4 regions of the Streptomyces sp. NPDC002055 genome follow, and region 4 is predicted to be linked to each of the others. Evidence: riboswitches for the same ligand, from Rfam matches in the RefSeq annotation. Region 4 holds a riboswitch; each other region holds the start of a gene.

Region 1 (7,297 bases), on a different contig from region 4:
ACGACGCCCAGGATCAGATGGATCCAGCCCCATCCGGTCAGGTCGTACTCGAAGACGTAGTTCCGCGTGTTGACGAAGACCTCGTCGTTCGCGATGGCGGCAATGCCCGCGAAGAGGGTCATCAGCCCGCCGAAGACCATCATCACCCCGGCGAAGGTGACCCATCCGGACACGAAACCACTGGTGTCGGAGCTTCGGGCAGCACTGCCCGCCCGGGCCCCGTGAACATGGCCGGTCATGGTGGCTCCTTTACAAGGATCAGCCTGGCCGTCGGCGGGATTCACCCGATCGGCGGTCCTTGATTCCACGGTCACACAACCGGGCGTTCCGGGCATCTCGGCTCCGACCTCCGCGATCGCCGGCACAGCGCCCCTCCGGCACCCCGGTGGAGCGGTCCGGGCACCGCGCCCGGAACCGGCGCGTCATGCCGTGCCGTCGGGCCCGCCGGCCGGGCTCAGCACCCGGTGCGCCGGGGCGTCCTCGCCCCGGTGGAAGGTCAGCCGGCCGTCCTCCACATCGATCCGCAGGCTGGTGTGCGGCCGCAGATTGCCGTCGAGCAGCATCCGGGAGAGCCGGTTGTCCACCTCGCGCTGGATGGTCCGGCGCAACGGCCGGGCACCGTACTCCGGCTGGTACCCCTGGTGGGCGAGCCAGTCGACGGCCTTCGCGGAGATGTCCACCGCCACGTCCTGGGCCCGCAGTCGGCGCCGGGTCTCGTCCAGCAGCAGGTTGGTGATCTCCTGGAGCTGTTCGTCGGCGAGCCGGCGGAAGATCACGATCTCGTCGATGCGGTTGAGGAACTCCGGCCGGAAGTGCTCCCGCAGCGGGCGCAGCGCCCGCTCGCGCCGGGCCTCCTCCTCGGCGTCCGCGTCCCCCGCGCCGAACCCCGGCGCGCCGCCCCGGCCGCTGATCGCCTCCGAGCCCAGATTGCTCGTCATGACGATGACGGTGTTCTTGAAGTCGATCGTGCGGCCCTGCGAGTCGGTGAGCCGCCCGTCGTCGAGCACCTGCAGCAGGATGTTGAAGACGTCCGGGTGCGCCTTCTCCACCTCGTCCAGCAGCAGGAGGGAGTACGGGTTCCGCCGCACCGCCTCGGTGAACTGCCCGGCCTCCTCGTGACCGACGTATCCGGGGGGCGCGCCGACCAGCCGGCTGACGGTGTGCCGCTCCTGGTACTCGCTCATGTCCAGGCGGATCATCCGGTCCTCGCTCGCGAAGAGCGCCTCGGCCAGTGCCCGGGCGAGTTCGGTCTTGCCGACGCCCGTGGGCCCGAGGAAGAGGAAGCTCCCGATCGGACGGTCCGGGTCGGCCAGCCCGGCCCGGGACCGCAGCACCGCGTCGGCCACCGCCGCCACGGCCTCGTTCTGCCCGACGACCCGGTGGTGCAGATGCTCCTCCAGGCTGAGCAGCCGGTCCCGCTCCTCCTCGGTGAGACTGCTGACGGGGATGCCGGTCTGGCGGGACACGACGCCGGCGATGTCCTCCATCGTGACCTCGTCCACCTGGCCGCGCTGGTGGCCGCCGCTGCCGATGCGGCCGTCCAGATCGGCGATGCGGTCGCGCAGTTCGGTGGCCCGCTCGTACTGTTCGGCGGCGACCGCCTGGTCCTTGTCCCGGGCGAGCTGCTCGGCTTCGCGCTCCATGGCGCGCACGTCGGTGCCCCGGGTGGCGGACCGCAGCCGGACCCGGGCCCCGGCCTGGTCCATCAGATCGATCGCCTTGTCGGGCAGGTACCGGTCGGGCAGGTAGCGGTCGGAGAGCTCGACGGCCGCGAACAGGGCCTCGTCGGTGTACCGGACCTGGTGGTGCGCCTCGTAGCGGTCGCGGAGGCCGCGCAGGATCTCCACGGCGTCCGCGGTGCTGGGTTCGGGGATCAGGACGGGCTGGAACCGGCGGGCGAGCGCGGCGTCCCGCTCGACGTAGCGACGGTACTCCTCCAGCGTGCTCGCGCCGACGACATGGAGCTCCCCGCGGGCCAGCGCGGGTTTGAGCATGTTGCCGGCGTCCATGGCCCCGCCCTCGGAACCGCCGCCCGCGCCGACGACGGTGTGCAGCTCGTCGATGAAGACGACCAGCTGGTCGGAGTGGGTGCGGATCTCGTCGATGAGGCCGGTGAGCCGCTCCTCGAAGTCCCCGCGGAAACGGGTGCCGGCCACCACCCCGGAGAGATCGAGCTGGATGACGCGGCGGCCGACGAGGATGTCGGGGACGTCGCCGTCGGCGATCCGCTGGGCCAGGCCCTCGACGATGGCGGTCTTGCCGACCCCGGCCTCGCCGATCATGACGGGGTTGTTCTTGCCCCGGCGCGCGAGCACCTCGATGGTCTGCTCGATCTCCTCGTCGCGTCCGATCACCGGGTCGATCCGGCCCTCGGCGGCGAGCTCGGTGAGATCCCGGCCGTACTTGTCGAGGTTCGGGGTGTTCCGCTCCTCCGGTCCGGGGCGCGGCCCGGGCGTACCGGGCGCGCCCGTGAAGCCGTCCCGGGACCCGGCGGGCGGCGAGAAGTGCGCGGCGTTGAGGATCTGGCCGGCCGTGGAGTCGCGGTTCGCGGCCAGCGCCACGAGCATGTGCTCCGGACCGATGTACGAAGCACCGGTGGAGCGCGCGATCTCATGGGCGTCGAGCAGGGCGCGCTTGACCGCCGGGGTGACGGCGATCGAGGTGCGCGGCGGGCCGTTCCCGGCCTGCTGGTCGATCTCCGCGGCGAGCGCGTCCGGGTCCGCGCCGGCCCGGGTGACCATGCCGCGGGTCGGCTCGGTGGAGAGCGCGGCCCGCAACAGGTGCTCGGTGTCGAGATCGGAGCTGCCGTGCCGGGCGGCGTAGGTGGCCGCGGCGGAGACGAGCTGCCGCGCGGGGCCGCTCATCATGCGGCTGAAGTCGATGCGCCGCGCGTCCGGCGGCTGCCCGGGCTGGCCGCCGCCGAGAAAGTGCGAGAAGAAGTCTCCGAGGGGGTCCGGGCCGTGGTCCTCGGGACCCTGCTGGCCGTCGGTCATGGGTATCCGTCCCCGTGGTCCGGCCGGACCGGGCCACGCCTGTCTCGGTGCGCGTGCGGCGGTCGGACACGGTCCCGCAGGCCCGGCGTACAACGGACCGCCGTAACCCCACCTGCCCCAATTTAGACGATATGGAGGGAGTGTGCCGGGCCCGGGCGGAGGCGGTGCCCCGGGCCCGGCCGGCAGCCGGAATGACTCACTCCGGCGCTCTCGGTCGTGGCCGACCCCGTAGTCGCGGTCGGCGGGGAGGCGCGGCGGCCGTCCCGCGCAGGGCCCGGCCTGGCCCCGTCCGTATCGTGCGGCCGGTGCGGCGCGGGTTCCGGAGCGAGTGGGTCCGGCACATCGCGCCCTCCGGCCGGCTCCCCTCCGCGCGGTGCCCGGCACCCTCCGGGCTGCCCGGAAGGTGACCCCTCCGGGCATCGGCGCAACCTGCATGAGCACCCACCTGTCACACCGTCAACTCCACTGCGCAGAAGCGGAATTGGGGATACCGGGAGCGCTGCGAAGTGGCGGCTGACGATGCCCAACTTCACGCTGCTCAAAGCCCGTTACCGGAGGTATTCACACCGCCCGGCGGGCCCGGATCGCCCAATCGGATGAGAGTGAAGAAGTTCACAGAAGGCCATTTCGGCTCTGAATTACGGTGGTTGATGACGCAGGATCCATAACCGACAACAAGCCCCCGCCAACCGAGGCGGGGCGATCCGGATGGACGCCGAGTCCTGCCGCCGTCCGGATGTACCGCGAACACCCAACTTCGGCAGGAGCGGGAGACCCAAGTACGACCGAGCCATGAAGGTGATGGCTCTTGGGGTGAAGCCACGTCATGTGGCCGGGCAACTTCGCCGGCCCGAACCCGACAGGTCATCTTTCGCAGGCGGATGACGAAGGGCTTCCGCATGTCTGCGCGTACACGCATTCCTGCGCTCATATCCCGTGCCGGAACCACCTCGGTTCTCACGGCCGCCGCTCTCGCCGGCTCGACGCTGATACCCGCTGCCGCGCCCACCGCGGAAGCGGCCACGCCGGCCGGCAAGGCCCTGAGGATCGCGGCCTCCAAGAAGGGATCCCCCTACCGCTACGGTGCGGTGGGCCCGCACCGGTTCGACTGCTCCGGTCTCACGCTGTACTCGTTCAAGCGGGTGGGCAAGAAGCTGCCTCGCACGGCGGCTGCCCAGTACAACAAGACCCGCCATGTCTCGGTGCGCTCCCGGAAGGCGGGTGACCTGGTCTTCTTCCACTCGGGTGGCGGTGTCTACCACGTGGGCATCTACGCGGGGAAGGGCAAGATCTGGCATTCGCCGAAGCCCGGGAGGACGGTGCGCAAGGAGCGGATCTGGACCCGCAGCGTCTGGTACGGGCGGGTCAAGTAGGGCCGCCCCCGCCGCTCGGCCTGACCGGCTGAGGGGGTCCGGCCTGCCGTGCCGGCCGGAGCGCCGTGCCGTCGCAGGCCGAGGTGGTGGGGCCGGGTCCAGGGGATGGGCCCGGCGTCGCCACCGGCCATGCGGCGGCAGGCGTCGCGGATGGTCCCGTCGCGGGCCGGAGAGGGAAATTCCGCTAGTCCCGGATACTCCGTTCCGTTTCCCCGATCGGACCGTGATCGGGCCGTACGCGTCCCGGTATCGCGCCCCGTACGGATATCCCGTCGCCAATTCCGGGCGGGGTGATGCACGGGACACCGGCCATGACCGACCCGGAGAAGTGGTCGTGGCCGGTGTTTTCGCCCCTGCATTCCGGACCGGCGCAGCCGCCGGTCATTCGTGCCGTATCGCGGAGTGATCGAGTGATGACGGCGCGCGGTTTTCGCTTCGGATATGAGGTCACCGTGCGCCGGTGTTTTTCGATGCGTCACGCGGTGAAGTCCGGCTCACCCGCCGCAGCGGAACTCTGACCGGAAAGCGTCGGTTTCGGTGCGGCCGGCGGGCACTCTGTCGGAGCGTTGCCCGTCGAGCGGGATCGGTGTGCGGTGTGCGGTGTGCGGTGGGCGTGAACGGCGTCGGCCCGGACGGCCGTCCGGCCCGACCGGAATGTCGGCCTGCACGGAACCGGAGCCTCGGCGTTGGGCACCGCAATTGGTGCACAGCCAGCCGCCCTTGGGGCTCTGCTGCATCGGTGCACCGCACTGCGGGCACTGGTTGCGGATCTCCGCCGGATCGATCCTCACGGCAGCCTCCTGTCGCCTGTCGTCGTCCATCGGGTGAGAAGACGCTCCGTGGAGCCCGTAGGAAGTGCTGCCCCTCGATCGTGACGCGAACGCGGGCCGAGAAGGGGAACATCCGGCCGGGGAACGATCCCGCGCACGCTTTCGGCCACGTGCCGGTATCCGGCCGATGGGCCCCGCCCGCCCCGGGAGACGCGGTCTCAGCTCCCGGGCACAGGGGCCGAAGGGAGCGGAACGGCCAGCAGCTCCGCGACCCGTCGCGCCGTCGCGGCATCCCGCGCGGCGGTGAACGGGACGACGCCCTGCGCCATACGGAACGGCTCCCCGCGCGCCGTGAGCGCGGTCCCGCCGGCCTCCTCGACGAGCAGCACACCGGCGGCGTGGTCCCAGGGGTTGTCCCAGGTGTAGGCGACCGCGTCCAGTTCGCCCCGCGCCACGTCCAGGTAGTCGCACCCCGCCGAGCCGCTGGCGCACGCCTTCACGCCGTGCTCCGGGGCCAGTTCGTAGAAACGGTGCTGCTGTTCGGCGGTCAGATGGGCGGGCCGGGCGCTCGCCACCTGCAGGACGTCGTTGCTCGCGGCCGGGCGCAGCCGCAGCGGCGCACCGTCGAGCAGCGCCCCCTCGCCGCGTCGTGCCACGGCCGTCAGGCCCGGCACCGGCAGATGGGTCCACGAGGCCAGCAGTTCGCCGTGGCGCGCGACGGAGACCAGGGTGGCGAACTCGGGCAGCCCGCGCACGAAGTTGGCCGTCCCGTCGATCGGATCGATGATCCAGACCGGGCCGTCGTCGTGCAGGGAGTCCAGCAGACCGGGGTCGGCCGCCACCGCCTCCTCGCCGATGACCAGCGAGCCGGGGGCCATCGAGCTCAGCGCCTCGGTGAGCCGCTCCTCCACGTTCCGGTCCGCGACCGTGACGAGATCCAGGGGGCCTGCCTTCTCGCTGATGTCGGCATCCGACAGCCTGCCGAAGCGGGAGAGCACCTCCTCGGCGACCACGGTCCGGATCAACTCTTCCACCGCACCATACGTTCCAGAGCCGAACATGCGTCCATCTAACGCGATCGGTGCGCACTGCCTTGCGGCGGGTCGGTACCGGCGGATGCCGTGGTCGTCGCGGGCCCGAGGCGGCGGGGAGGGGGCCTCCGGGTGCCCGGCGTCCGTCCTCGCCGAGGGGGCGACGCTCGGCGAGGTGCGGTTCCCGGCGAGGGGGTCGGCCTGGCAGGGGCGCGTGACGAGAGGGGTCAGTCCTCGACGCGGGACACGGGGGGTGGGGGGTTCTCTTCCTCGGGCGGGCTGACCCAGCCGCAGATGCCGCAGACGTAGCGGTTGTGCAGCCCGTCTATCTGTGCCCCGCAGCCGGGGCACGTCGTGGTCCAGTAGGGCTCGCCGCTCAACGTTGTGCTCCGCAGTTTCCGCACAGCCAGCCCCCACTGGGGCTCTGCTGCATCTGGCCGCCGCACTGGGGGCACTGGTTTCGCAGCTCTCCCGGATCGATTCTCACATTCTTCTCCCGTCGTTCTCCGTCAGATGAGAGCCGATGCGAGGCGCACAGGTTCCCCCTTTCACTCATCTTTGGCTAGGGATTCACGCTCAGTAATTGAATGTCCGAGGGGATTGGTTGCGGACTCAACCGATGCTTGTGAAGCGGACGGTGATATTCCGGGGAGTCGGGAGTCGGGAGTCGGGGGCGGTCCGGAGGGCGGGAATCGTGCCGACGGGAAATGGGTCACCCGATTATCCGGAGTGCGCGCGGGGCCTGTCATCGTTCTGCGGGTGGAGTGTCGCCACGATGAGTGCGCGAGTTCCGGCCATTCCGAACGGTGCATCCGGCCAGTCGTGTGCAATCGGCGCCGACGGGGCGCGGCTGGTGGCCGCGCGCGGCGTCCGTCCGTGTCGCCGGAGCCCGCCCGGGCTTCCGTTCCCACGGGCATGGTCGCGGGCATGGGTGCGGGCGCGGGCACGGGCGCCGGGGCGTCTCCTGCCCGGACGGGTGGGTGCCCTACCGGCTCCGCCATCCCTGCCAGCGCTCCACGGTCACCAGGATCACGGGGCCGTCGGGGGGATTCCTTGCGTACTGGGGGTACTTGGCCCGCAGCGGGGCCAGGGCCGGGTGGAGGCGTGGCGCGGCCCCCGGTGGGCGATCC
Region 2 (7,297 bases), on a different contig from region 4:
CTGTGAATTGTCAGTGCGCGTCGGCCGCCACGCTCCACGCGATGCCGTCGAGGATGTCGTGCTCGCTGACCACGACGTCCCGGGCGCCGGTCCGCTCCATGATCGAGAGCAGTACCAGGGCGCCCGCGGCGATCACGTCGACCCGGCCCGGGTGCATCACCGGGCTCGCGGCGCGCTGCTCGTGGGTCGAGGTCAGCAGGTCGCCGGTGATCTCCCGGACCTTCTCCACCGGGATGCGCGCGTGGTGGATCGCGGCCGGGTCGTAGGAGGTCAGGCCCAGCGCGACGGCGGCGACCGTGGTCACCGAGCCCGCCAGTCCGACGAGGGTGCGGGCCTCGTGCAGCGGGACCGTCTCCTCGACCAGGTCCAGGGCGGCGGCGATGTCGGCCTTGATCGCGGTGACCTGGCCGAGGGTCGGCGGGTCGACGACCTCGCCGTCCCGGACCAGGTGCCGCTCGGTCATCCGCACACAGCCGATGTCGACCGAGCGGGCCGCGCGGACCGTGCCGTCACCCACCACGAACTCGGTCGAGCCGCCGCCGATGTCCACGACCAGGTACGGCTCCTCGAAGGGCGACGCCCCGTCGCCCGCGCCGCCGAGCTCCTTGGTGGCACCGGTGAAGGAGAACTCCGCCTCCTGGTCGCCGGTGATCACCTCCGGCTCCACCCCGAGGATGCCGACCACGCCCCGGACGAAGTCCTCGCGGTTCTCCGCGTCACGGGAGGCGGAGGTGGCGACGAAGCGGAGCCGGGCCGGGGCCTCCACGCCGAGCTCGCGTATCACCTCGGCGTACTCGCGGCAGGCGGCGAAGGTCCGCTCCAGCGCCTCGGGCGCCAGCCGTCCCGTCCGGTCCACGTCCTGCCCCAGCCGGACGATCTTCATCCGGCGGTCCAGCTCGGTCAGGCTCCCGGTGGCCGGGTCGGCGTCCGCGACGAGGAGCCGGATGGAGTTCGTCCCGCAGTCGATCGCGGCGACCCGGGTCACTGCGCCTCCTCCGCCGCCTCGGCCGGACCGTCGGCGGGGCCGCAGCCCGCGCACGGGCCCTTCCGCCACCACTCGGGCAGCATCGCGATGGCCTCGTCGCCGAGCGGGTTCACCCCGGGGCCGGCCGCCAGGGAGTGGCCGACCAGCACGTGCAGGCACTTCACCCGGTCCGGCATGCCGCCCGCGCTGGGGAAGCCCTGGAGCACCTCGATCGCGTCCCGGCGCCGGATGTAGTCCTCGTGCGCGGCCCGGTAGGCGGCCGCCAGCTCCGGGTCCTCGGCGAGCCGGGCCGTCATCTCCTTCATGACGCCGTCCGCCTCCAGCGTGCCGATGGCGGAGGCGGCGCGCGGGCAGGTCAGGTAGTACAGCGTCGGGAACGGGGTGCCGTCCTCCAGGCGCGGCGCGGTCTCCACCACGTCGGGGAGCCCGCACGGGCAGCGGTGGGCGATCGCCCGCAGCCCGCGCGGAACGCGGCCGAGCTGCTCGCCGATCGCCGTGATGTCGGCGTCGGTCGGCGGGGTGGGGTCGGTCGGGGGAGGGGGCGTGTCCATGCCTGCGCAGATCTCTTCGTCGGTTCGGTCGGTTGATCGGGAGCGGTGTCCCGCGTCGCCTATCGGGTTCGGTGCCCCGCGTCGGCGCGGTCGACGCCGTCCCAGAGCTCGCTGTACCAGGGGCGGGCGGCCGCCTCCTCGTCACGGCTGCGGACGGGGTCGGGGCCGCCCTCGCGGACCACGGTGTAGCCGGTCTCGCCGGGGCGCACATAGTGCAGGTGCTCGCGGGCCTGCCGCTCGACGTACGCCGGATCCTGCCAGCGGGCCTTCTCGTCGCGCAGCCGCTCGACCTCGGCGCGCGCCCGCTCGGCACGGCGCTGCTGTTCGGCGATCAGGGAACGCTGCGAGACGAACTGCCGCATCGGGTAGGCGAGCGCGACGACGAGGGAGCAGACCACCAGGGCCAGCAGTGCCGCCCGGCCGGTGAGCCGGCTGCGGCGCGGCGGTCCGGCGCGCCGGCCGGCCCGGTAGACCCGGGCGGCGGCCTGCTCGCCGAGAGCCTTGAGTCTGGTCGCGGTGGAGAACCGCTCCCGGTCTCCGGCCACGTCGCCTCCCCTGTCGCTCCCCGCACCGGCTCTCCGTGTCCAGTACGAACGTCCCCGGCCACGGTACGGGACCGGGGACGGGGACGTCCGGATGCCGGGCGGGGCCGTGTGCGGCGGCCCCGCCGTGGCGCGTCCTACTGGAAGCGGAACCGCGGGAAGGCGGAGCGGCCCGCGTACACCGCGGCGTCGTCGAGGATCTCCTCGATGCGCAGCAGCTGGTTGTACTTGGCGACGCGCTCGGAGCGGGCCGGGGCGCCGGTCTTGATCTGGCCGCAGTTGGTGGCGACGGCCAGGTCGGCGATGGTGACGTCCTCGGTCTCGCCGGAGCGGTGGGACATCATGCACTTGTAGCCGTTGCGCTGGGCCAGCTCGACGGCGTCCAGGGTCTCGGTCAGCGAGCCGATCTGGTTGACCTTCACCAGCAGGGCGTTGGCCGTGTTGCTCTCGATGCCGCGGGAGAGGCGCTCCGGGTTGGTGACGAACAGGTCGTCACCCACCAGCTGGACCTTGTCACCGAGCTGCTCGGTGATGGTCTTCCAGCCCTCCCAGTCCTCCTCGTTCAGCGGGTCCTCGATGGAGACCAGCGGGTACGCGGCGACCAGCTCGGCGTAGTAGGAGGTCATCTCGGCGGCGGAGAGCGACTTGCCCTCGAACGCGTACGCGCCGTCCTTGTAGAACTCGGTGGCGGCGACGTCGAGCGCGAGCGCGATGTCCTGGCCGGGGGTGTAGCCGGCCTTCTTGATGGCCTCGACGATCAGGTCGAGGGCCTCACGGTTGGAGTCCAGGTTCGGGGCGAAGCCGCCCTCGTCGCCGAGGCCGGTGGACAGGCCCCGCTCCTTCAGCACGGACTTCAGCGTGTGGTAGACCTCGGCGCCCCAGCGCAGGGCCTCGGAGAAGGACTCCGCGCCGATCGGGGCGATCATGAACTCCTGGATGTCCACGTTGGAGTCGGCGTGCGAGCCGCCGTTGAGGATGTTCATCATCGGGACCGGCAGCAGGTGGGCGTTGGGGCCACCGAGGTACCGGAAGAGCGGCAGGTCGGACGCCTCGGAGGCGGCGTGCGCGACGGCGAGCGAGACGCCGAGGATGGCGTTGGCGCCGAGCGAGGACTTGTCCGGGGTGGCGTCCAGGTCGAACATCGCCTGGTCGATCAGCCGCTGCTCGGTGGCGTCGTAGCCGACGAGCTCCGGGCCGATCTGCTCGATGACGGCGAGGACGGCCTTCTCGACACCCTTGCCGCCGTAGCGGCTCTTGTCTCCGTCGCGGAGCTCGAGGGCCTCGAACGCTCCGGTGGAGGCACCGGAGGGGACGGCGGCACGACCGGTGCTGCCGTCGTCGAGGCCGACCTCGACCTCGACCGTGGGGTTGCCTCGCGAGTCGAGGATTTCCCGGGCTACGACGACGTCGATGGACGGCACGAGCATCTCCTTCATGGGTGTGACGCAGATTCGCAGTGCCTCAGTGGCGCTGCGCCACGAGCCTAACCGGACCGGCCGCATCGGTCGGCCTCTGCCCGCCCGACGAGACAAAAAGGCGCCCATAGGCCCGCAAAGCACGCCCCGGCCGGGCGCGTCCGGGGGCAGGGCGCTCGGCCGGGGGTGGCCCGCCGCCCGGCCGGGGCCGGGCGGCGGGAGGCGGGTCAGCTCAGGTGGAGCCGCTGGCCCGGGTAGATCACATCGGCGTCGTCCACGATGTCCTTGTTCAGGTCGTAGACCTTCTTCCAGCCGCCCTTGACGTCCTCGGCCTTCGCGATGGTGCCGAGGGTGTCGCCGGACTTGACCTTGTACTCGCCGTCACCCTTCTTGACGGCCTTCGGCGCGGCCTGCTTCTGCGGGGCCGCGGCCGGGCGGTCGCTGCGGTCGGCGTGCTCCGGGGCACCGCGGTCCTCCGCGGCGCCGCCGCCGGAGGAGGAGCCGGTGTCGACACCGGCGGCCGGGCCGCCCGCGGTGAGGCCACCGGCCCCGGCGCAGGACCAGGCGCCCGGACCCTGCTGGGCGAGCAGCTTCTCGGCAGCGGCGATCTGCTGCTCCTTGGTGGCCTGGTCGGCGCGCGGGGCGTACTGGGTGCCGCCCGCGGCGGCCCAGCTGGACTGGGAGAACTGCAGGCCACCGTAGTAACCGTTACCGGTGTTGATGGACCAGTTGCCACCGGACTCGCACTGGGCGACCTTCTCCCAGGTGTCCACGGAGGCGGCGGAGGCCGAGGTGGCGCCGATCAGCGGGGCGGCCACGGCGGTGCCCGCCAGACCGGCGAGCGCGGCCATACGGACGGCCTTGGACGGACGGCGATGCTTGTTCTTGCCGGAAAGCAGCATGGAACGGTCTCCTCACCGACGCCTGCGAGGTGAGCTGTCGGGTTCGGGCTGTGAGTGCCCGGCCCGGTGCCTGCGCACCGGGCTTCACCCCTAGCCGGTCGGCCCGTTCATCCTTCAACGGACGTGTCCGGCACTTACCTTGGGTCCCCCGCTCCTGCCTACGGCGCTTTCGCGACGATTCCCTCCGGCCGCCGGCAGGATTCGGCGTGACGGTCGAAGGCGCCCGCGGTGGCGAGCGGACACGACGGTAAGCACACCGGCCCCGTGGGTTCAAAGTGCGACATCCCGCCCACCGAACCCCTCCCTGCCCGCCCGTCACTCACATCACCGCAGGTGAGGGCGGGTACAGGGACATCCGGCCGTCCAGACAGGCGCGTTGGGCCGATGAGATGCTTCTCTCACGCACCCACAACGGGCGGAAAGGGCTCGAACTACCCTTCGGAATCGCTCAGATCGAGGTCCTGGCCTGGGCGAATCATGTCCGCGTCGGAGCCGACGACGTCCTCGTTCGACGCGTACAGCGCGCTCCAACCACCGGGAAGGGCGTACTCCTGAGCGATATCCGACAAACTGTCACCCGGTTGGACGGTGTACCGGCCGTCCGCGGACGTGTCGGCCCGGTCCTCACCGCGTGAGGCGTGCCGTCCGCCGTCGCGCTCCCCGTCCCCGGACTCCTGCTCGTCGGCGGGGGCGCCACGGTGCCGGCCGGCGCCTTCGCCGCCCTGGTCCGAGCCGCCCTTGCCCGAGCCGTCCCGGTCCGAGCCGCCCTGGCCCGAGCCGTCCTTCCCGCCGGACGCGCCGTCGCCCTCGTCGGACCGGTCGGCGTCGGCCTTGTCGTCGCCGCTCTTGCCGCCGTCCGCGTCGCCGCTCTTCCCGTCGCCGCTCTTCTCGTCCTCGCGCTGCTCGCCGTCGCCCTTGTCGGTATCGGCGTCGTCGCTCTGCGCACGGTCCGCGTCGTCGTCGGCGCCGTCGGACGACGACGCGCCGTCGGAGTACTCCGGGTCGAGCGGCAGCAGGGACTCCAGCGGGCCCGGCGGCTCGGTGCTGCCGGGGTCGACATCGGGGGCCTCACCCCCTTCCTGCAGCCCCGCGTTGGTGGCGCAACTGGGCCAGGCCTCCGGCCCGCGCTCGGCGAGGATCTTCTCGGCCACCGATATCTGCTGGGAGCGGCTGGCCAGGTCGGCGCGCGGCGCGTAGTCCCGGCCGCCGTGCTCCTCCCACATCTCCTGAGTGAACTGCAGGCCGCCATAGAAGCCGTTGCCGGCGTTGGCGCTCCACAGCCCGCCGCTCTCGCACTGGGCGACCCGGTCCCAGGTATCGGCGTCCGCCGCCTGGGCGCCGGTGGCCCCGAGCAGCGGCATCGCGATGCCCGCGCCGGTCATGCCGACGGTGACGAAGATGGCGGGTGCCTGGCGGGGGCGGCGGTGTCGACCGTTCCCGGAACGCATGCGGTTGCCTTTCGAGCGAGTGACAGGGAGCCGTGGGGGGACCGCTTGAAAGTAGCGGCGGCCCACGGCAGTCACAAGACGATGTAGCCGAGATCACGTATTGGTCACGTAGTTGACAAACCTTCACTTCCTGTAGGGGTGAACTCCACCGGAAGGGTCCGCAGTCCCCGCATGATGAGCCCGCCACGCCACCGCAATTCATCTGTTTCCACCGCAAGTCGCATATCCGGCAGGCGGCGCAGCAGGGTGGCCAGCGCGGTCTGCGCCTCCAGCCGGGCGAGCGGTGCGCCCAGGCAGTAGTGGATGCCGTGGCCGTAGCCCAGGTGCTGGTTGTCGCGGCGGGCGAGGTCGAGGGTGCCGGGCGCGTCGAAGCGCTCCGGATCGCGGTCGGCCGCGGCCAGCACCACCAGCACCGGCTCCCCGGCGGCGATCCGCTGCCCGCCGAGGGTCAGCGGCTCGGTGGCGAAGCGCCAGGTGGCGAGCTCGACGGGGCCGTCGTAGCGCAGCAGCTCCTCGACGCCGGTGGCGAGCAGCTCCGTCTCGCCGGCCGCCAGGGAGCGCTGCAGCCGCTCCCGTTGAACGGGATGGCGCAGCAGCGCGTACATACCGTTGCCGATGAGATTCACCGTGGTCTCGAAGCCGGCGAACAGCAGGATGAACGCCATCGCGGCCGCCTCGCCCTCGGTCAGGTGCTCACCGTGGTCGCTGGCGCGGATCAGGCCGGAGATGAGGTCGTCGCCCGGTTCCGCCCGTTTGCGGTGGATCAGTTCGGCCAGGTAGGAGCGCATCTTCTTGACCGAGCGGGCCACTCCCCCGCGCGGTCCGCCGCCGTGCCGGATCATCATCCCGGCCCAGTCGCGGAAGTCGTCCTGGTCCTCGGCCGGTACGCCCAGCAGGTCGCAGATGGCGTAGATGGGGAGGGGAAAGGCGAAGTCGTGGATGAGGTCCGCGGAGCCGTTCCCGGCGAAGCCGTCGATGAGCCGGTCGGTCAGTTCCTGCACCCGGGGCGCGAACTCCGCCACCCGGCGCGGGGTGAAGGCCTTGGAGACCAGGCGGCGCAGCCGGGTGTGGTCCGGCGGGTCGATGTTGAGCAGATGGGTCATCAGATCGGCGCTGCGCTCGCCGGGAATGCCGACCTTGCCCTTGGCGTGGGCGGACTCGCTGTGGTGGACGGGGTTCTTGGAGAGCCGGGCGTCCGCGAGGGCCTGCCGGGCGTCGGTGTACCGGGTCACCAGCCAGGCCTCGACGCCGCTGGGCAGCGCGGTCCGGTGCACGGGACTGTGCTCGCGCAGCCAGGCGTACGCCGGATACGGGTCCGCGGCGAACTCCCAGCCGAAGAGCTGGGGCGGGGAGTCCGGGTCCGAGGCGTCCTGGGCCCGAGCGGCGGAGGTCTCGGGGGCCGGGGCGGTGGCGTCTTGGGCGGTGGCGTCCGGAGTCGAGGCGTCCGGGGCGGT
Region 3 (7,297 bases), on a different contig from region 4:
GTCCGCGGCGGTGGTCGTGGCCGTGGTCCGCGGCGTCCGCGTCCTCCTCCTCGCCGGTCCCGCCGTCGGTGTCCGGACCGGCGAACGGGAAGCCGTCCCGTGCCGCCCCCACCAGCCCCAGCGCCACCAGCAGGACACCGGAGAGGATCAGCGGGACGCGCAGGCCCTCCTTCACATAGCGGAGGTAGATGTCGCTGAAGAGCGCGATGTGCAGGAGCCCGGCGCCCGATAGCAGGAGCAGCAGCACCTGGATGTTCCGCTTCACAGGAGCCACCAGCCGATCAGCGCGCTGCAGCCGACGGCGACGACGGCCGTGGCCGAGGAGAACCGGACGGCGAAGGCCCGTCCGAAGGTGCCCGACTGCAGCGCGATGAGCTTGAGGTCGACCATCGGCCCCACCACCATGAAGGCCAGCCGGGCCGTCGGGGAGAAGCCGGTCAGCGACGCGGCGACGAACGCGTCCGCCTCGGAGCAGACCGCGAGGACGATCGCCAGCCCGGCGAGGAAGAGGACGGAGAGCCACGGCGATCCGGAGAAGGTGTCCAGCACCGAACCCGGTACCACGACGTTGAAGGTCGCCGCCGCCATCGCCCCGAGCACCAGGAATCCGCCCGCGTGCAGGAAGTCGTGCTGGAAGCCCAGCCGGAACTCCTCCCAGCGGCTGTTCCCGGCCGTGTGGCCGCCGCCCCGGGCCGGCAGGCGCAGCCATTCCGCGCGGCCGAGCCGGATCCACAGCCATCCCATGATCACCGAGGTGAGGAGCGAGGCGACGAGCCGGGCGGCCACCATGCCGGGGTTCCCGGGGAAGGCCACGGCCGTGGCGGTGAGGACCACGGGGTTCACGGCGGGAGCCGAGAGCAGGAACGTCAGGGCGGCGGCCGGGGCGACGCCGCGCCGGATCAGGCTTCCGGCCACCGGCACGGAGGCGCATTCGCACCCCGGCAGCACCACCCCGGCGGCGCCGGCGACGGGGACGGCGAGGGCCGGCTTCCTCGGGAGCAGCCTGCTGAACGCGTCGGCGGGCACGAAGGCGTTGATGGCGCCGGACACGGCCGTGCCCAGCAGCAGGAACGGAAGGGCCTGGATCACGATGGCCACACAGACCGTCCGCCAGGCCTGGACGCCGGGGTGGGCGAGCAGGCTCCCGCCGCCCAGGACCAGCGCCGCCGCCACGGCCAGCGCGACTGCGGCCGTGGCGATCAGGGGAGTCGCGGAACGGTTGCGCCCCCGGAGCAGCGCGGTCGCGCCGGAGGCGTGCCGCACCGGCGGCGAGGTGTCGATCAGCTCTTCCGCTCTCTGCACACTGACTCCGCACGTCCGCGATCAAGAACCACACGATAACCGGGGGAGAGGCCCCCGCCGGGGTTGCCACCGCGGTGGGCGGGGCAGCGAATCATCCGTTTCGCCGGATATGCCCCCTGAGGGGAGTGGTTCGGGGTGCGAGTGCCGAGCTGCGGGATGTATACGGCAAATAGACATCAATCCTCCTTCATCGAGGCAAAGTCGAAATGCACCTCAAAGTCGGACAATTGGCTCCGTGGTGACCCATTTCACAAAGATATTTCCGGGGTGTGATGCCGCCCACGCGAAAAGCGTGAATCCGGGCAACTCGGTTACCGCCCGCCGAACGTGAGAGTCGTTCAGTAGTAATGCGAATCGCTCTCGGATCAAGATCCGGAGCTCAGTGTGACCCTGTCCCGAGTGGATCTACCGAAAGGTGATTCCGGGGAATACTCGCCACTTGTCGGAAAGAATTCGGTGCGCTTACTTTTACCGCTGCCTGCCCATGAAAGGGCGGGCCGTACTCTGTCGGAGCGCCGAGTCCTGCCGCCGGTGGAGAGGAAACAACCAACGCACCACGGCAGGAGCGGGGGAACCAGGTAGGTGCCGGACCGCGCAACAGGCGAGGAACGGCTTGGGGTGAAGACGCGCCGCAGCGCACGACGCTGCTCAGGGCGCGGCCGGGCAACTCCAGCCCGAACCCGACAGCTCACCTCGCAGGCGTAGGAGAGGAATACCCCTATGTCTGCACGCGGACGTCACCGCCGGTACAGCCCCGGCCGTATTTCCCGAGCTTCTCTCATCGCCGCTGCCGGTAGTGCCGGAATCGCCCTACCGCTCATCGGTGCCGGCTCGGCGCAGGCCGCTTCCGTCGACACCTGGGACAAGGTCGCGGAGTGCGAGAGCGGCGGCGACTGGAGCATCAACACCGGTAACGGCTTCTACGGTGGCCTGCAGTTCACCAACGACACCTGGCAGGCCTTCGGTGGCGGCGACTACGCCGCGCGCGCCGACCAGGCGACCAAGGACCAGCAGATCGCCGTCGCCGAGAAGGTCCTCGACGGCCAGGGCCCCGGCGCCTGGCCGGTCTGCTCCGGCAAGGCCGGGCTGACCCAGGGCGGCGCCGCCCCGCAGATCAGCCCCGACGGCGGGAAGGCCGCCCCGGCCGAGTCCGCCCCGAAGCCCCAGGGCGAGAAGGGCAAGCCGGCCGAGCGCAAGGCCGGCGCCGGGTCCGAGACCCGCTCGTACACCGTCGTCCGCGGCGACACCCTGTACAAGATCGCCACGACCCACGACGTCAAGGGCGGCTGGCACCGGGTCTACGAGGGCAACCGCGAGGTCGTCGGCGGCGACCCGAACCTGATCCTCCCGGGCCAGAAGCTCACCCTGGGCGGCAAGGAGAAGGGCGCCCCGAAGCACGACGCCCCCGAGCGCGAGTCCGAGCGGCCGGCTCCGAAGCACGAGGCCCACCAGGCCGCCGAGCACAAGGCCGCGCCGAAGCCCGCCGCGAAGGCCGAGCCGAAGCAGCAGGCCGCCCCGGCCAAGGCCGCCGCGCAGAAGTCCGCCGACGGCTTCACCGCCCCCGTCGACGACCTCTCCGTGGGCACCCCGTACCACCAGTCCGGTGCCAGCTGGTCCAGCGGCTACCACACCGGCACCGACTTCCCCGTGCCCACCGGCACCACGGTGAAGGCCATCGGTGCGGGCGAGGTCGTCTCCGCGGGCTGGGGCGGTTCCTACGGCAACCAGGTCGTCATCCGCCACGCCGACGGCAAGTTCAGCCAGTACGCCCACCTGTCCTCGCTGTCCGTGTCGGCCGGCCAGTCGGTCACCGGCGGTCAGCAGATCGGCCTGTCCGGCTCGACCGGCAACTCCTCCGGCCCGCACCTCCACTTCGAGGTCCGCACCGGTCCGGACTACGGCTCGGACATCGACCCGGTCGCCTACCTGCGCGAGCACGGCGTCAGCATCTGAGCCCACGCGCCGGCCCGGCGCGTGGCACCGAGGCCCGGGGTGACCGACCGGCCTCACCGACGGACCGAGGCGCCCGTCCCCGCTGCACGGGGGCGGGCGCCTCGTCCGTTGTGTGCGCCGCTTCGGCGCGGCCCGTCCGCGCGCCGCGCCGTCCCCCGCCCGGCCGAGCCGGCCGAGACCGTGACCGCGGGGGTGTCCGGGGGCGGGGAAACGGCCCCGCCGTGCGGCCGGACGGGTGATCCCGGAGGCCGATCCGCAACCGGAGGGAGAAACCGGCCGTCGGAACGGGAGACCATGATTTCCCCCTGACCGATGGGGAATTGAAGGAAGGCACCGACCATGGCCGATCCGACGGCAGTCACGATGGAGCTCCCCCCGCGGCCCGACGCCCCGGACCCGGCCCGGATCGGCGGCCATCTGACGCCGGCCGACGGGCTGCGGCTCATGCTGCACGCCGAACTCACCCGGGCCGCCGTCCCGCCGCACCCCGACGACCTGCGGGTCATCCACGATCTCGCGCAGCTGGACGAGGACGCCGTCGGGACCATCGTCCGCTGGCTCCGGCAGGCCGCCGGCAGCACCGTCACCCTGCCGCCCCGCACCGTGGGCCGCTCGGCGTGCACGGTCCCGGTCCCCGCGCAGCCCCCGGCGCCGGAGCCCGCCACCCGGGTGGACCCCCGGCTGCTCGCCTGGTGACGTCCGGGACGACCGCGTCCGGCGCGGTGCCTACCAGGGCGACCGGGCCGTCACCCCGCCGTCCACCACCAGGTCGTGGCCGGTGACCCAGCCCGCCATCGACGACGCGAGGAACACACAGGCGCGGCCGATGTCGGCCGGAGTGCCGAGTCGCCCGAGCGGCGCCGCGGCCCGGTAGCGCTCCACCCCCTCGGGCCACGCCTCCTCGATGCCGGGGCGGCTGATCAGGCCGGGGGAGACCGTGTTCACCCGGATCCCGGACGGTCCGTACTCCACCGCCGCCGCCCGCGCGTGCTGGATCAGGGCCGCCTTGGACGCGGCGTAGTGCGCGTGCCCCGGTGTGGGCGAGGATCCTTCGATCGAGGCGACATGGGTGACCGTGCCGCCCGTGCCCGCCCGCCGCATCACCCGCGCGGCCGCCCGGGTGCAGCAGAACGCGCTGGTGAGATTGGTGTCGATCACGGCGCGCCAGTCGGCGGCGGTCATCGACGCCAGCTCCTGGACCGGCTGCACCCCGGCGTTGTTGACGAGCGCGTCCACCCGGCCGAAGCGCGCCGCCGCGGCCTCCATCAGCCGTTCGCAGGCCGTCTCGTCGGTGAGGTCGGCGGCCACCGCCCATGCCGTGCCGCCCTCGCCGGTGATCAGTTCCACCACCTCCCGGGCGCGCTCGGCGCCGGTGTGGTGGTGGACCACGACCTGCGCCCCTGCGCGCGCGAACTCCCCGGCGATGCCCGCCCCCACGGTGCCCGCCGCTCCCGTCACCACGGCCACCAGCCCGTCGAGCGCGGGCAGTTGTCCCTGCCCGGTCATGCGGTGCGGGACAGGGCGCGGATGAGGTCCCCGTGCAGCGGATAGCGGGCGCTCAGCTCGTCCGCCTCCCCGCCCTCGTAGTCGACGGGGGAGAAGCCGGGTGCCATGGTGCAGCCGAGGAGCGTCCGGGCGCCCCCGGGGCGCACCCGGGCCCCCATCCAGGTGCCGCCGGGCACCACGTACTGGAGGTGCGCTCCGGCGCGGATGTCCGGGCCCAGGATCTCCACCCGGGAGCCGCCGCCGGGCTCCAGGAGCAGCAGCTCCACCGGGTCGCCGAGGTGGAAGTGCCAGACCTCGTCGCGCGGGAGCCGGTGCAGCGCGGAGAAGTGGTCCTCCTCGGCGGAGAGCAGGAGCAGGATGGCCGAGCCGGCCGGGTGTCCGTCGGGCTGTTCCGGTCCTGCCCAGGTGCGGTGGAAGAGGCCGCCTTCGAGGGGCAGCGGCCGCAGGCCGTACATCCGGGCGAGCTCGCCCGTGGAAGGGAGGGGGTCCGGCATGTGCTGCCTCCGTCGGGGGTCCGGTTGCGCGGAAAGGGAGAATTCAGGCGTCCGGGGCCAGCGTTGATGATGTGTGACGCACCTCACAGTAGGTATCATTCCGCTTCGCTCTCTGCGCCCGGACGGCCATGTTCCGGCCATTTTCAACAGCCGGACGAGTTTCTTCGCGTCAATTCTCAGGGCGCCGTCCCGGATGCAACGGGATTGCTCCCGAAGGAAAGTGATGCCCTTTCATGCGTACCACCCTATCGATCTTCAGTAATTGGCACACTCTGGTGGCCGTGAAATGCCCCCCGTCACCCCGGCGCGCCCGCGCAGGAGAGGAACAGCTCTATGCCCCCACGTGGACGCCATCGCCGTTACCAGCCGAACCGGATCTCCCAGGCATCCCTCACCGTCACCGCCGGCGGCGCCGGCATAGCCCTGCCGCTGGTCGGTGTCTCCGGAGCCGAGGCGGCGTCCGCCGACACCTGGGAGCGGGTGGCGGCCTGCGAGAGCACGCACCAGTGGCACATCAACTCCGGCAACGGCTTCTACGGCGGCCTGCAGTTCACCCAGAGCACCTGGGAGGCGTACGGCGGCACCGCCTACGCCCCGCGGGCCGATCTCGCCACCCGGGAGCAGCAGATCGCCGTCGCCGAGAAGGTGCTCGACGGGCAGGGGCCCGGCGCCTGGCCGGTGTGCTCGGTGAAGGCGGGACTCACCCGCGGCGGCCCGGCACCCCAGGCCGCCCCGGCCCCCCGCCCGGCATCCAGCGCGGCGAAGACCACCACCGGCGGCGCGTCGGCGGCGCAGCGCGACGGGTCCGGCGGGCACCGGGAGAAGCCCGGCGCCCAGCGGGAGAAGGCGGACGAGCGCGCCGGGCGCGCCGACCGGACGAAGCCCGGCAACTACACCGTCGCCAGTGGTGACACCCTGTACACCATCGCCCGGGTGCGGGACGTGGACGGCGGCTGGGAGCGGGTCTACCGGGACAACCGCGAGGTGATCGGCAGCGACCCGGACCTCATCATGCCCGGTCAGCGGCTCACCGTGGACGCCACACCGGAGCCCCGCGGCACACCGCGGGCGGACCGGGAGGAGCCTCGCAAGCCGGCCCCGCGGAAGGCCGCACCGAAGCCGCAGCCGAAGCCCAAGCACAAGCCGAAGCAGCAGCCGGACGCCCGGCACCGTGCCGCCGAGCCCGCCGCGGCCCAGGGCTTCACGGCGCCGGTCGGCGCCGCCACCCCCGGCACCGCCTACCGGGCCGCGGGCGGCAGCTGGTCCAAGGGCTACCACACCGGGGTCGACTTCCCCGTGCCCACCGGCACCACGGTGAAGGCCATCGGCGCGGGCGAGGTCGTCTCCGCGGGCTGGGCCGGCTCGTACGGCTACCAGGTCGTGATCCGGCACGCCGACGGCAAGTACAGCCAGTACGCCCACCTCTCCGCGCTCTCCGTCCGGGCCGGCCAGCAGGTCGGCGGCGGCCAGCGGATCGCCCGCTCCGGCTCGACCGGCAACAGCACCGGACCGCATCTGCACTTCGAGGTCCGCACCGGGCCCGGCTTCGGCTCCGACATCAACCCCCTCGCCTACCTGCGGGGCAAGGGCGTCGGCATCTGATCCATCGCGTGTTCCTCCTCCTGGGTCCTTCGGGGCGATAGGGGCTTCCCGCACTTACCGGCGCCCGCATGCGTGGGCTATGCCGGAGAGGAAGGGCGGGCCGCACCCTGGCGCGCCCGAGGGACCCGGAGGAGGACGCGCTTATGAGCGACACGACCGTCACCTCCGCCGATGCCGGGACAGTCGACGGAGAAAAAGCGGAAGCCGCCCCGATTCACATACTGTGGATCAACGCGGGCCTGAGCTGTGACGGTGACTCCGTCGCGCTGACGGCCGCCACCCAGCCGAGCATCGAGGAGATCGCTCTCGGAGCCCTGCCCGGCCTGCCCGAGGTCGCCGTCCACTGGCCGCTGATCGACTACGAGTGCGGCCCGGTCCAGGGCGCCGACACCTTCATCGAGTGGTTCTTCAAGGCAGACCGCGGCGAGCTCGAGCCCTTC
Region 4 (7,297 bases):
CTCACCCGTCCCGACCAGCTCGCACTGGTCCGCGCGGGCGGCGCGAGCTGGAGCGATGTGATCGAGGAGACGATGCGCGTCGAGGCGCCGGTGGCGAGCCTGCCGCTGCGGTACGCCGTCGAGGACATCGACGTCGGCGGGGTGACCCTCCGCAAGGGGGACGCGATCCTCGCCGCCTACGCCGCGGCGGGGCGCAACCCCGCCTCGCACGGCGCGGACGCGGACCGCTTCGACGTCACCCGGGCGGACAAGGAGCACCTCGCCTTCGGGTACGGCGCGCACCACTGCCTGGGGGCACCGCTGGCGCGACTGGAGGCGGAGATCGCGCTGCCCGCCCTCTTCTCCCGCTTCCCGGATCTGGCGTTAGCCATCCCGGCGGACGCCCTGGAGCCGGTGGAGTCGTTCATCTCCAACGGTCACCGGAGCCTTCCCGTCCGGCTGGCCTCGGCGGTCCCGGTGGGCGGCTGACCAGCGGCGACCAGCGGCTGACCCAGTGGGCCGGCCGGGCGGCGCGTACGGCGGGGAGCCGGGCGCCGGGCTGGCGGCGGATGGCCGGCGCAGGCTTGCCCCTGCCCCGCCTGCTGCCCGGCCGCCTGCATGGCCCCGGCCCGAGCCCGGCCCCGCCCGGCCCTCGGTCGGCCCCTGCCCGCCGGCCCCGGCCACCGCGTCCGCCCCGCCCACCGCGCCCACCGCGTCCACCGCGTCCGCCGCGTCCGCCGCGCCCCCCGGCCCCCCGGCCGCCCCGCGCCCGTTGTCGCCCCCTGCCCGGGTGCCGTTTCATGGCCCCATGGCAACCATGGACGACGAGGTGCGGGCGGCGACCGGGCCCGGGCCGGAGGAGCCGGAGCAGCCGGCGCGGCCGCAGCCGGCCGCCTTGGCCGAGGGCGGGGAAGCCGCCTGTCTGCTGCACCGGGTCTGCACCGAGTGCGGGCGGATGAACGAGCGGGCCGGTGCGGTGCGCTGCGAGGCCTGCGGCGCACCGCTTCCGACGGAATGAGCCGCTGAGGAGCCGGTCAGGTCGCGGCGGGGATGTGGCGCGCTGCCGCGAGTCCCGCCATCGTGCGCAGTCTCGTGACGTAGGAGGCGCAGTACTCCTCGTTGATCAGGGGCACGATCGTGTCGAGGTCGGCGATGCACGCCCAGAGGACGGCGATGCCCTGGGTGTCGAGTCCGCCGTCCAGCTCTCGCTGGAGGACGGCGGCGACGTCGGCGTCCAGGAGGATCAGTTCCACGCCCGCGATGTCCACGCCGCGGAAGCTTTCGGGGAACGGCGCGCGCCGGTGTTCCTCCCACAGCCGGGCGAGCCGGTCTTCGGGCTGTGCTCCGCTCCGGCCGGCGGCTTTCGCTGCTGCCGCAGCCGGTGGGCGGAGGAGCAGGGAAACGGCATCGAAGACGGCACGCACCAGCTTGACGGCCCTGGCCGGGCCGACGGCGGCACTGGTCACGGCGCCCTGCGTGAGCTTGTCGCGCAGCAGTCGGCCGCGGTCGAGTCCGGCGGCGAGTTCCGCCGTGATGAGCCCCGCGCCGGCGGCCCGCTCGATCAGGTCCTGGAGCGGTGCCTCGACGGCCAGGCGCTCGGCAAGAACGTGCTCCACGGCGAGCAGGGAATGGGTGACGGCGACGGTGGCGAACTCGTACCGGTAGTAGGAGTGCCGGATGAGCTCGCGGGAGGTTTCCAGCGCGCTCATGACGTGCATCGACGCGTTGCCGGGCAGGACCAGGCCGGCCACCGCGGCGTGCATGCCCGCGTAGTCGAACACGACGTCGCGGGCGCGCGGGTCCGGAACCGGCAGAGGCAGCGGGACGGGCTGCGGCGGGAGGGCGTTCACCGGTGCAGTCTTGTCGTCAAAGGCCGTCGCTGCCATCGAATTGGCTCGGGGCAGCCGGGGGCCCGCTGCCGTACGTCTCCCGCGGTCCGCGGTCCCCTGGTCCCGTGGTCCGGCCACGCAGGGGACATGCTCAGCCCGTCCCGCCGTCCCGCCGTCCCGCCGTCCCGCCGTCCCGCCGTCCCACCAAGCAGCGTCGGCGGCACCTGCCCTCGCACGGCGGACCGAGTCAGAACCCTCCCCCACCGAAATCGCCGCCCCCGAAGCCGCCGAAGCCTCCGCCGTCCCCGCCGAAGCCGCCCGAGTCGAAGTCGCCTCCGGAGTAGTCGCCGCCGCTCCCGCCGTCACCGAGGCCGTCCGCCCCGTACGCGTACGGCGCGTTGAGCATGCTGCCCAGCAGCGTGCCCACCAGCAGCCCGGGGAGGATGCCGCCGCCGAAGTAGCCGGAGGCCCAGGGGCTGTAGAGCGGCCCGGCCTCCCAGTAGGGGCGCCGTCCGGAGGGGGTGTCCACGGTGCGGCCCATCGGCTCCTCGCCGTCCGCGATACGGGCGGCGTCCGCGGCGCACACCGGCACGCTCCGCTCGCCCGCGCCCTCGGGCGCCCACTGCACGTCCTGGACCGAGGGGCCGTGGCGCGGATCGAAGAAGCACGGGGGACGGCGGTCCGGGAGCGGCTGGCCGTCCCGTCGGGCCTCCAGCGTGGTCAGCGCGAACCGTCCGTCGTCCAGGGCCTGGGTCACGCCCCGGACGTCGTCCGGCCGCCGGGCGCCGTCCATGGCGCGCTTCGCCCGGTCGTAGCAGTCCAGGGCGCGGGCGTAGTCCTCGCGCATCGCGTCGTCCGTCGCCGGGGCGGACGGGTCGAAGTCGATCCGTTCGAGCTCCTCGCCGAACGCGGTGATGTCCTCGTCGACCACCGGACGGAGCGTGGCCAGCTGTGCCCGCTCTCGCTCGGCCCGGCGCATCTTCCCGCGGCGGGACACCAGGAACACGGTGGCGCCGGCGACCGCGAGGAGGATGCCGAACGTGACCGCCAGGCCCGCACCGCCGACCTTGTTGTAGCCGGTCGAGGTGCCCGTGTCGGTGTTCGAGCCACCGCTCCACGAGTCGGGGGCGTGGCCGTTCGCCTGCTCGACGGCCTGGTCGACGAAGCCGGTGACCGTGGCCTTGACGTCGCCGTCGCCGGAGCGGGCCGCGGCGCCGGTGAGGTTGTCGACCGCGTTGCGCGACATCACGGAGGAGTCGGCGCCGGCGTCGAACCGGTCGCCCAGCGCGACCGCGTAGACACCGGTGATACCGGTCTTGGTCCGGAGGTCCTGCAGCACGGTCGACGGGGGGAACTCGGAGGTGGCGGGGAGCACGGCGACGAAGACCGGCTTGTCCGCCTTCTTGATCTTGTCCGCCAGGGCGTCGGCGTCCGCGGGCGGCAGCTGGGACGCGGCCCGGGGGTCGACGTAGACGGGGCCCTGTTTCAGGGCCGCGGCGGCGCTGTCCAGCCCGTCCGCGGCCCGTGCGCCGGGAGCCATCACGGCCACCAGTACGAGAGCGGCGGCCACCAACGCCAGCACCGGCCAGCAGACCGTGCGACGAACTGCGCTGTTCATACTTACGACGCTAACCCCAAAGACGGAATAATGGGCGCTTCGGGCATACCGGATATAACGGAAGGGAAGAGCGGGTGACCCGGTGTCCATCACCTGGCGTACGCCGATTCGCCGTCCGGCCGGTCACCGGTGAGCCTGAGGGGGCGGTGCCGTACCGCTCCCGCGCCGCGCATGGACGGTAGGAGACACGAGGTGGGGATGCGAGTCGGGGGATCGGGCCGCACGGGCCGCACGCTCCGTGGCGCGGCTCGGGCGCCGCGCGGGCGCGAGGACGAGAGCCGCTCCGCCGGCCGGGCCCGCGTCGCCCGCTGGATGCCCGCGCTGCTGATCATCGGCGGGCTGACCTTCGACCTCTCGACCCCGGCCCGGTTCACCGGCTCCCCCTTCTTCTCGGCCGCGCCGCTGGTGGCCGCGCCGTTCTTCTCGCTGCGGGCCACGGCCGCCGCGGGGATCGCCGCCGGGGGAGCGGTCGTCGCCCTGCACGTCTACAACGGCGACGTGGGCGCCATCGAATCGGTGACGGAGCTGGTCACCGTGCTGACCGTCGCCCTGCTCGCGCTGTTCATCAACCGCGTGGTGCGGCGCGGCGACCGGCAGCTGGCGTCGGCCCGCAGCATCGCCGAGGCCGTCCAGCTCGCCGTCCTGCCGACGCCCGACGAGCGCATCGGCGGTTTCCAGGTCGCCGCCCGGTACGAGGCGGCGCTGGCCGACGCCCGGATCGGCGGGGACCTGTACGCGGTGCAGCAGACCCCGCACGGGGTCCGCCTGATCGTGGGCGACGTCCGGGGGAAGGGGCTGGGGGCCGTCGCGGCGGTCGCCGTGGTCATCGGCGCCTTCCGGGAGGCGGCCGAGGAGGAACCGGATCTGGTACAGGTCGCCGCCCGGCTGGAGCGGGCGCTGGCCCGCGAGGCGCGGGGCGAGGACCTGGACCGGTTCGAGGGCTTCACCACCGCGGTGCTGGCGGAGGTGGGCGCCGCGCGCCCCTCCGTCACCGACGGGGCGCCGCCCGAGGGCACGCTGCGCGTCCTCAACCGCGGCCATCCGGCGCCGCTGCTGCTCTCCGCCGACGGCTCGGTGTGCGGGGTCGAGCCGGTGGTGGCCTCGCTCCCGCTCGGGATGGGGGATCTGGGGGCCTGGCCGGAGCAGGTGGACACCTTCGACTTCCCGCGCGGGTCGACCCTGCTGCTGTTCACCGACGGGGTGACCGAGGCCCGGGACGAGAAGGGGGTCTTCTACGACCCGGCGAAGCGGCTCGACGGCCGGCTGTTCCCCGGGCCCGACGCCCTCCTCGACGCGCTCGTCGAGGACGTGGCCCGGCACACCGGGGGCGAGCCGGCGGACGACATGGCGCTGCTGGCGGTCAGCCGGCCGGGGCGGCGGCAGCCGGAGCGCCGGCGGACCGTGGGGCTGACCCGCGGCTCGGGCGAGGGCCGGGCCGCCGCCCCGGCGCCCTACGGTCCGTGACCGGAATGCATCACTTCGCATAACAAGTGACGCACGATCAGCCGGAACGTGTTTCACGGGTCCGCTCAACTCGCCCCCATTGGGCGGCACATGTCCGGATTGATCCCGCCCCAATCTGTTAACGATCAACGAGAACCGCTTGGATTCCGGCCCCGGCCCTATTAACGTTCGATAACGCAGCGCGGTCGTCCCAGCCGTCACAAGAGACGGCACCGTGCGCCGTCGCCGAATCCCGAACGCACAGCACCACCCCGCAGGGCCTGCATCACCGGACACACCAGCACCACCTGCACCCAGGGAACCGGGGAACCAACACCTTGGGGTGAATCGGGCGTCTCTCCCAGAGGGGTCCGTAGGAGACCTTCCTGCTCCGAACCCGTCAGCTAACCCGGTAGGCGAGAAGGAAGGAAAGGAGTGCGCCCGCGTGGCGTCCAACAGGCCTGCCCCCGAATCCCCGTACACACCCCAGAGTTTCGATCCCGGATTCGGTGAGGAACCCCCGGCCGCAGCGGGTGAGTGGAACCCGACCGAGGAATCCGTCGCCCCCGTGCGCGGCCGGCACCGCGTCGTCAAGCAGCGCGGCGGCGGCATGGCCCGCAGCGGCGCCGTCCTCGGCGTGGGCGTCTTCGCCGCCGTCGGCGCGGGCGGCATGGCCAGTGCGCAGGAGAAGCCGCCGGTCTCCATCTCCATGCCGGACCTCTCCACCGTCTCGGAGAAGCTTCCCGACGCCGCCTCCCTGCCCGGCATCGGCTCCCTGGTCGCGGACGACGCGGAACAGGCCCCGGTCGCCGTCGCCTCCGCCGCCCCGCTGAGCGACGCCGGGCTCACCGCCGACGAGGCCGCCGACGGCACCGGCGCGGGCGAGGCGCTGCGCGCCCGCATCATGCGCCAGGCCGAGCAGCAGCAGAGCGCCGCCGAGAAGGCCGAGCGCGAGGCCGCCGAGAAGGCCGCCGCGGAGAAGGCCGCCGAGCAGGCCGAGCGGAAGCAGGCCGAGGCCGCCGCCGCGAAGAAGAAGGCGGCGGAGGAGGCGGCGCGCAAGAAGGCCGAGGCCGAGCGGGTGGCGAAGCTCGCCAAGGAGTTCACCGTCCCGGTCTCCTCCTACACCCTCACCTCCAGCTTCGGGCAGGCCGGCGACCTCTGGTCCAACGACCACACCGGCCAGGACTTCGCGGCCCCCACCGGCACCCCGGCCAAGGCGGTCCACGGCGGCACCATCACCCAGGCCGGCTGGGCCGGGGCGTACGGCTACCGGATCGTGCTCACCCTCGACGACGGCACCGAGGTCTGGTACTGCCACCTCTCCTCGATGACGAAGACCTCCGGCAAGGTGACCACGGGCGAGACCATCGGCCGCGTCGGCGCCACCGGCAACGTCACCGGCCCCCACCTCCACCTCGAGGTCCGTCCCGACGGCGGCTCGCCGATCGACCCGGCCTCCTGGCTGCGGGACCGCGGCCTCTCCATCTGACGGCAGCTCCTTCCCACCGGCGCCCGCCGCCGCATCCTCCGACAGCCCTGGTGACGTCCCCCCGACACCAGGGCTGTCGGCCTGTTACGGCTCCGTACCCCGGGGCCGCGACCGGCCCTCAGGGGCCGTACGGGCGGGTGCCGGGCCCGTGCGGCGGCCCGTACGGACCGGCGGCCTGCCCGTATCCCTGGCCCTGCCCGTACCCCTGGCCCTGCGGCGGATACGGCCGGCCGGACGGCTGCGGCCCGCCCGGCGGCACGTAGCCGTACCCGGGCGGCGGCGGAGTCCACTGCTGCGGCCCGGTCCAGGCCGGTGCCGTCATACGGGCCGCGTGGGCCAGCGCGGGCTGCGCCATGTCCTTGCGCTGCCAGAGGTGGTGCAGCAGCTCCTGTTCCCGGGCGACGAAGTCCGTGCCCGCCGCTCCCCGGTGGGCGCGCTGCCGCAGGAACGCCAGGGCCGTCGCGCAGACCTGGTACTCGACGACCATGCGGCGTCCGGCCGCGCCGTGGGTACGGCGCGCCACGGTACGGGCGATCGACCGCGCCTTCATGGAGGACAGCGCGTGCGGCTCGGCCGGCGCCAGCCAGCCCGCCGCCACATAGGCCGGCAGATGGCTGCGGACCGTCCTGAGCTCGCTGCTGCGCGACCAGATCACCAGCCAGGTCAGCAGCCCGAACACCGGCACCATGAACATCCCGTAGACGGCGATGAAGCCGTAGCCGCCGACGGTGGCCGAGCCGTTCCAGACGGCGTGCAGCACGATCGCGGTCAGCAGACCGGCCAGCGGCAGCAGGACCCGCCGCGCCCGCTGGCGCTGTGCGGCGAGCGACGCGATGCCGAACCCGATACCGGTCAGCGCGGTGAACAGCGGGTGCGCGAACGGCGAGAGCACGATCCGGATGAAGAACGTCGCGGCCGTGACCGACTGGAAGCCGGACG

The links. Region 4 has a riboswitch for cyclic di-AMP ahead of ABT112_RS32925 (M23 family metallopeptidase). Riboswitches for the same ligand answer to the same signal wherever they lie in the genome.
Region 1: linked by a shared signal. The riboswitch ahead of ABT112_RS01105 (C40 family peptidase) and the one ahead of ABT112_RS32925 (M23 family metallopeptidase) in region 4 are both predicted to bind cyclic di-AMP.
Region 2: linked by a shared signal. The riboswitch ahead of ABT112_RS06275 (transglycosylase family protein) and the one ahead of ABT112_RS32925 (M23 family metallopeptidase) in region 4 are both predicted to bind cyclic di-AMP.
Region 3: linked by a shared signal. The riboswitch ahead of ABT112_RS20000 (transglycosylase family protein) and the one ahead of ABT112_RS32925 (M23 family metallopeptidase) in region 4 are both predicted to bind cyclic di-AMP.

Annotation. Positions count from the first base shown of each region.
Region 1 is NZ_JBEOXS010000001.1:242,243-249,539, forward strand. Features, by position in the region: gene ABT112_RS01095 (DUF7144 family membrane protein) at 1-239, opposite strand, end outside; gene ABT112_RS01100 (ATP-dependent Clp protease ATP-binding subunit) at 423-2,993, opposite strand; cyclic di-AMP (ydaO/yuaA leader) riboswitch at 3,732-3,888, shown strand; gene ABT112_RS01105 (C40 family peptidase) at 3,893-4,366, shown strand; gene ABT112_RS01110 (hypothetical protein) at 4,678-4,884, shown strand; gene ABT112_RS01115 (inositol monophosphatase family protein) at 5,355-6,170, opposite strand; gene ABT112_RS01120 (hypothetical protein) at 6,395-6,547, opposite strand; gene ABT112_RS01125 (TIGR03668 family PPOX class F420-dependent oxidoreductase) at 7,153-7,297, opposite strand, start outside.
Region 2 is NZ_JBEOXS010000007.1:162,421-169,717, reverse strand. Features, by position in the region: gene ABT112_RS06295 (Ppx/GppA phosphatase family protein) at 11-985, opposite strand; gene ABT112_RS06290 (DUF501 domain-containing protein) at 982-1,536, opposite strand; gene ABT112_RS06285 (FtsB family cell division protein) at 1,596-2,081, opposite strand; gene eno (phosphopyruvate hydratase) at 2,216-3,505, opposite strand; gene ABT112_RS06275 (transglycosylase family protein) at 3,721-4,395, opposite strand; cyclic di-AMP (ydaO/yuaA leader) riboswitch at 4,400-4,571, opposite strand; gene ABT112_RS06270 (transglycosylase family protein) at 4,827-5,843, opposite strand; gene ABT112_RS06265 (cytochrome P450 family protein) at 5,948-7,297, opposite strand, start outside.
Region 3 is NZ_JBEOXS010000030.1:62,316-69,612, reverse strand. Features, by position in the region: gene ABT112_RS20010 (TIGR03943 family putative permease subunit) at 1-265, opposite strand, end outside; gene ABT112_RS20005 (permease) at 262-1,179, opposite strand; cyclic di-AMP (ydaO/yuaA leader) riboswitch at 1,876-2,017, shown strand; gene ABT112_RS20000 (transglycosylase family protein) at 2,023-3,255, shown strand; gene ABT112_RS19995 (hypothetical protein) at 3,595-3,951, shown strand; gene ABT112_RS19990 (SDR family NAD(P)-dependent oxidoreductase) at 3,982-4,761, opposite strand; gene ABT112_RS19985 (cupin domain-containing protein) at 4,758-5,255, opposite strand; gene ABT112_RS19980 (transglycosylase family protein) at 5,589-6,857, shown strand; gene ABT112_RS19975 (NADH-quinone oxidoreductase subunit B family protein) at 7,001-7,297, shown strand, end outside.
Region 4 is NZ_JBEOXS010000093.1:11,094-18,390, forward strand. Features, by position in the region: gene ABT112_RS32900 (cytochrome P450 family protein) at 1-468, shown strand, start outside; gene ABT112_RS32905 (hypothetical protein) at 788-997, shown strand; gene ABT112_RS32910 (hypothetical protein) at 1,014-1,829, opposite strand; gene ABT112_RS32915 (hypothetical protein) at 2,056-3,426, opposite strand; gene ABT112_RS32920 (PP2C family protein-serine/threonine phosphatase) at 3,625-4,890, shown strand; cyclic di-AMP (ydaO/yuaA leader) riboswitch at 5,162-5,303, shown strand; gene ABT112_RS32925 (M23 family metallopeptidase) at 5,315-6,358, shown strand; gene ABT112_RS32930 (PrsW family intramembrane metalloprotease) at 6,477-7,297, opposite strand, start outside.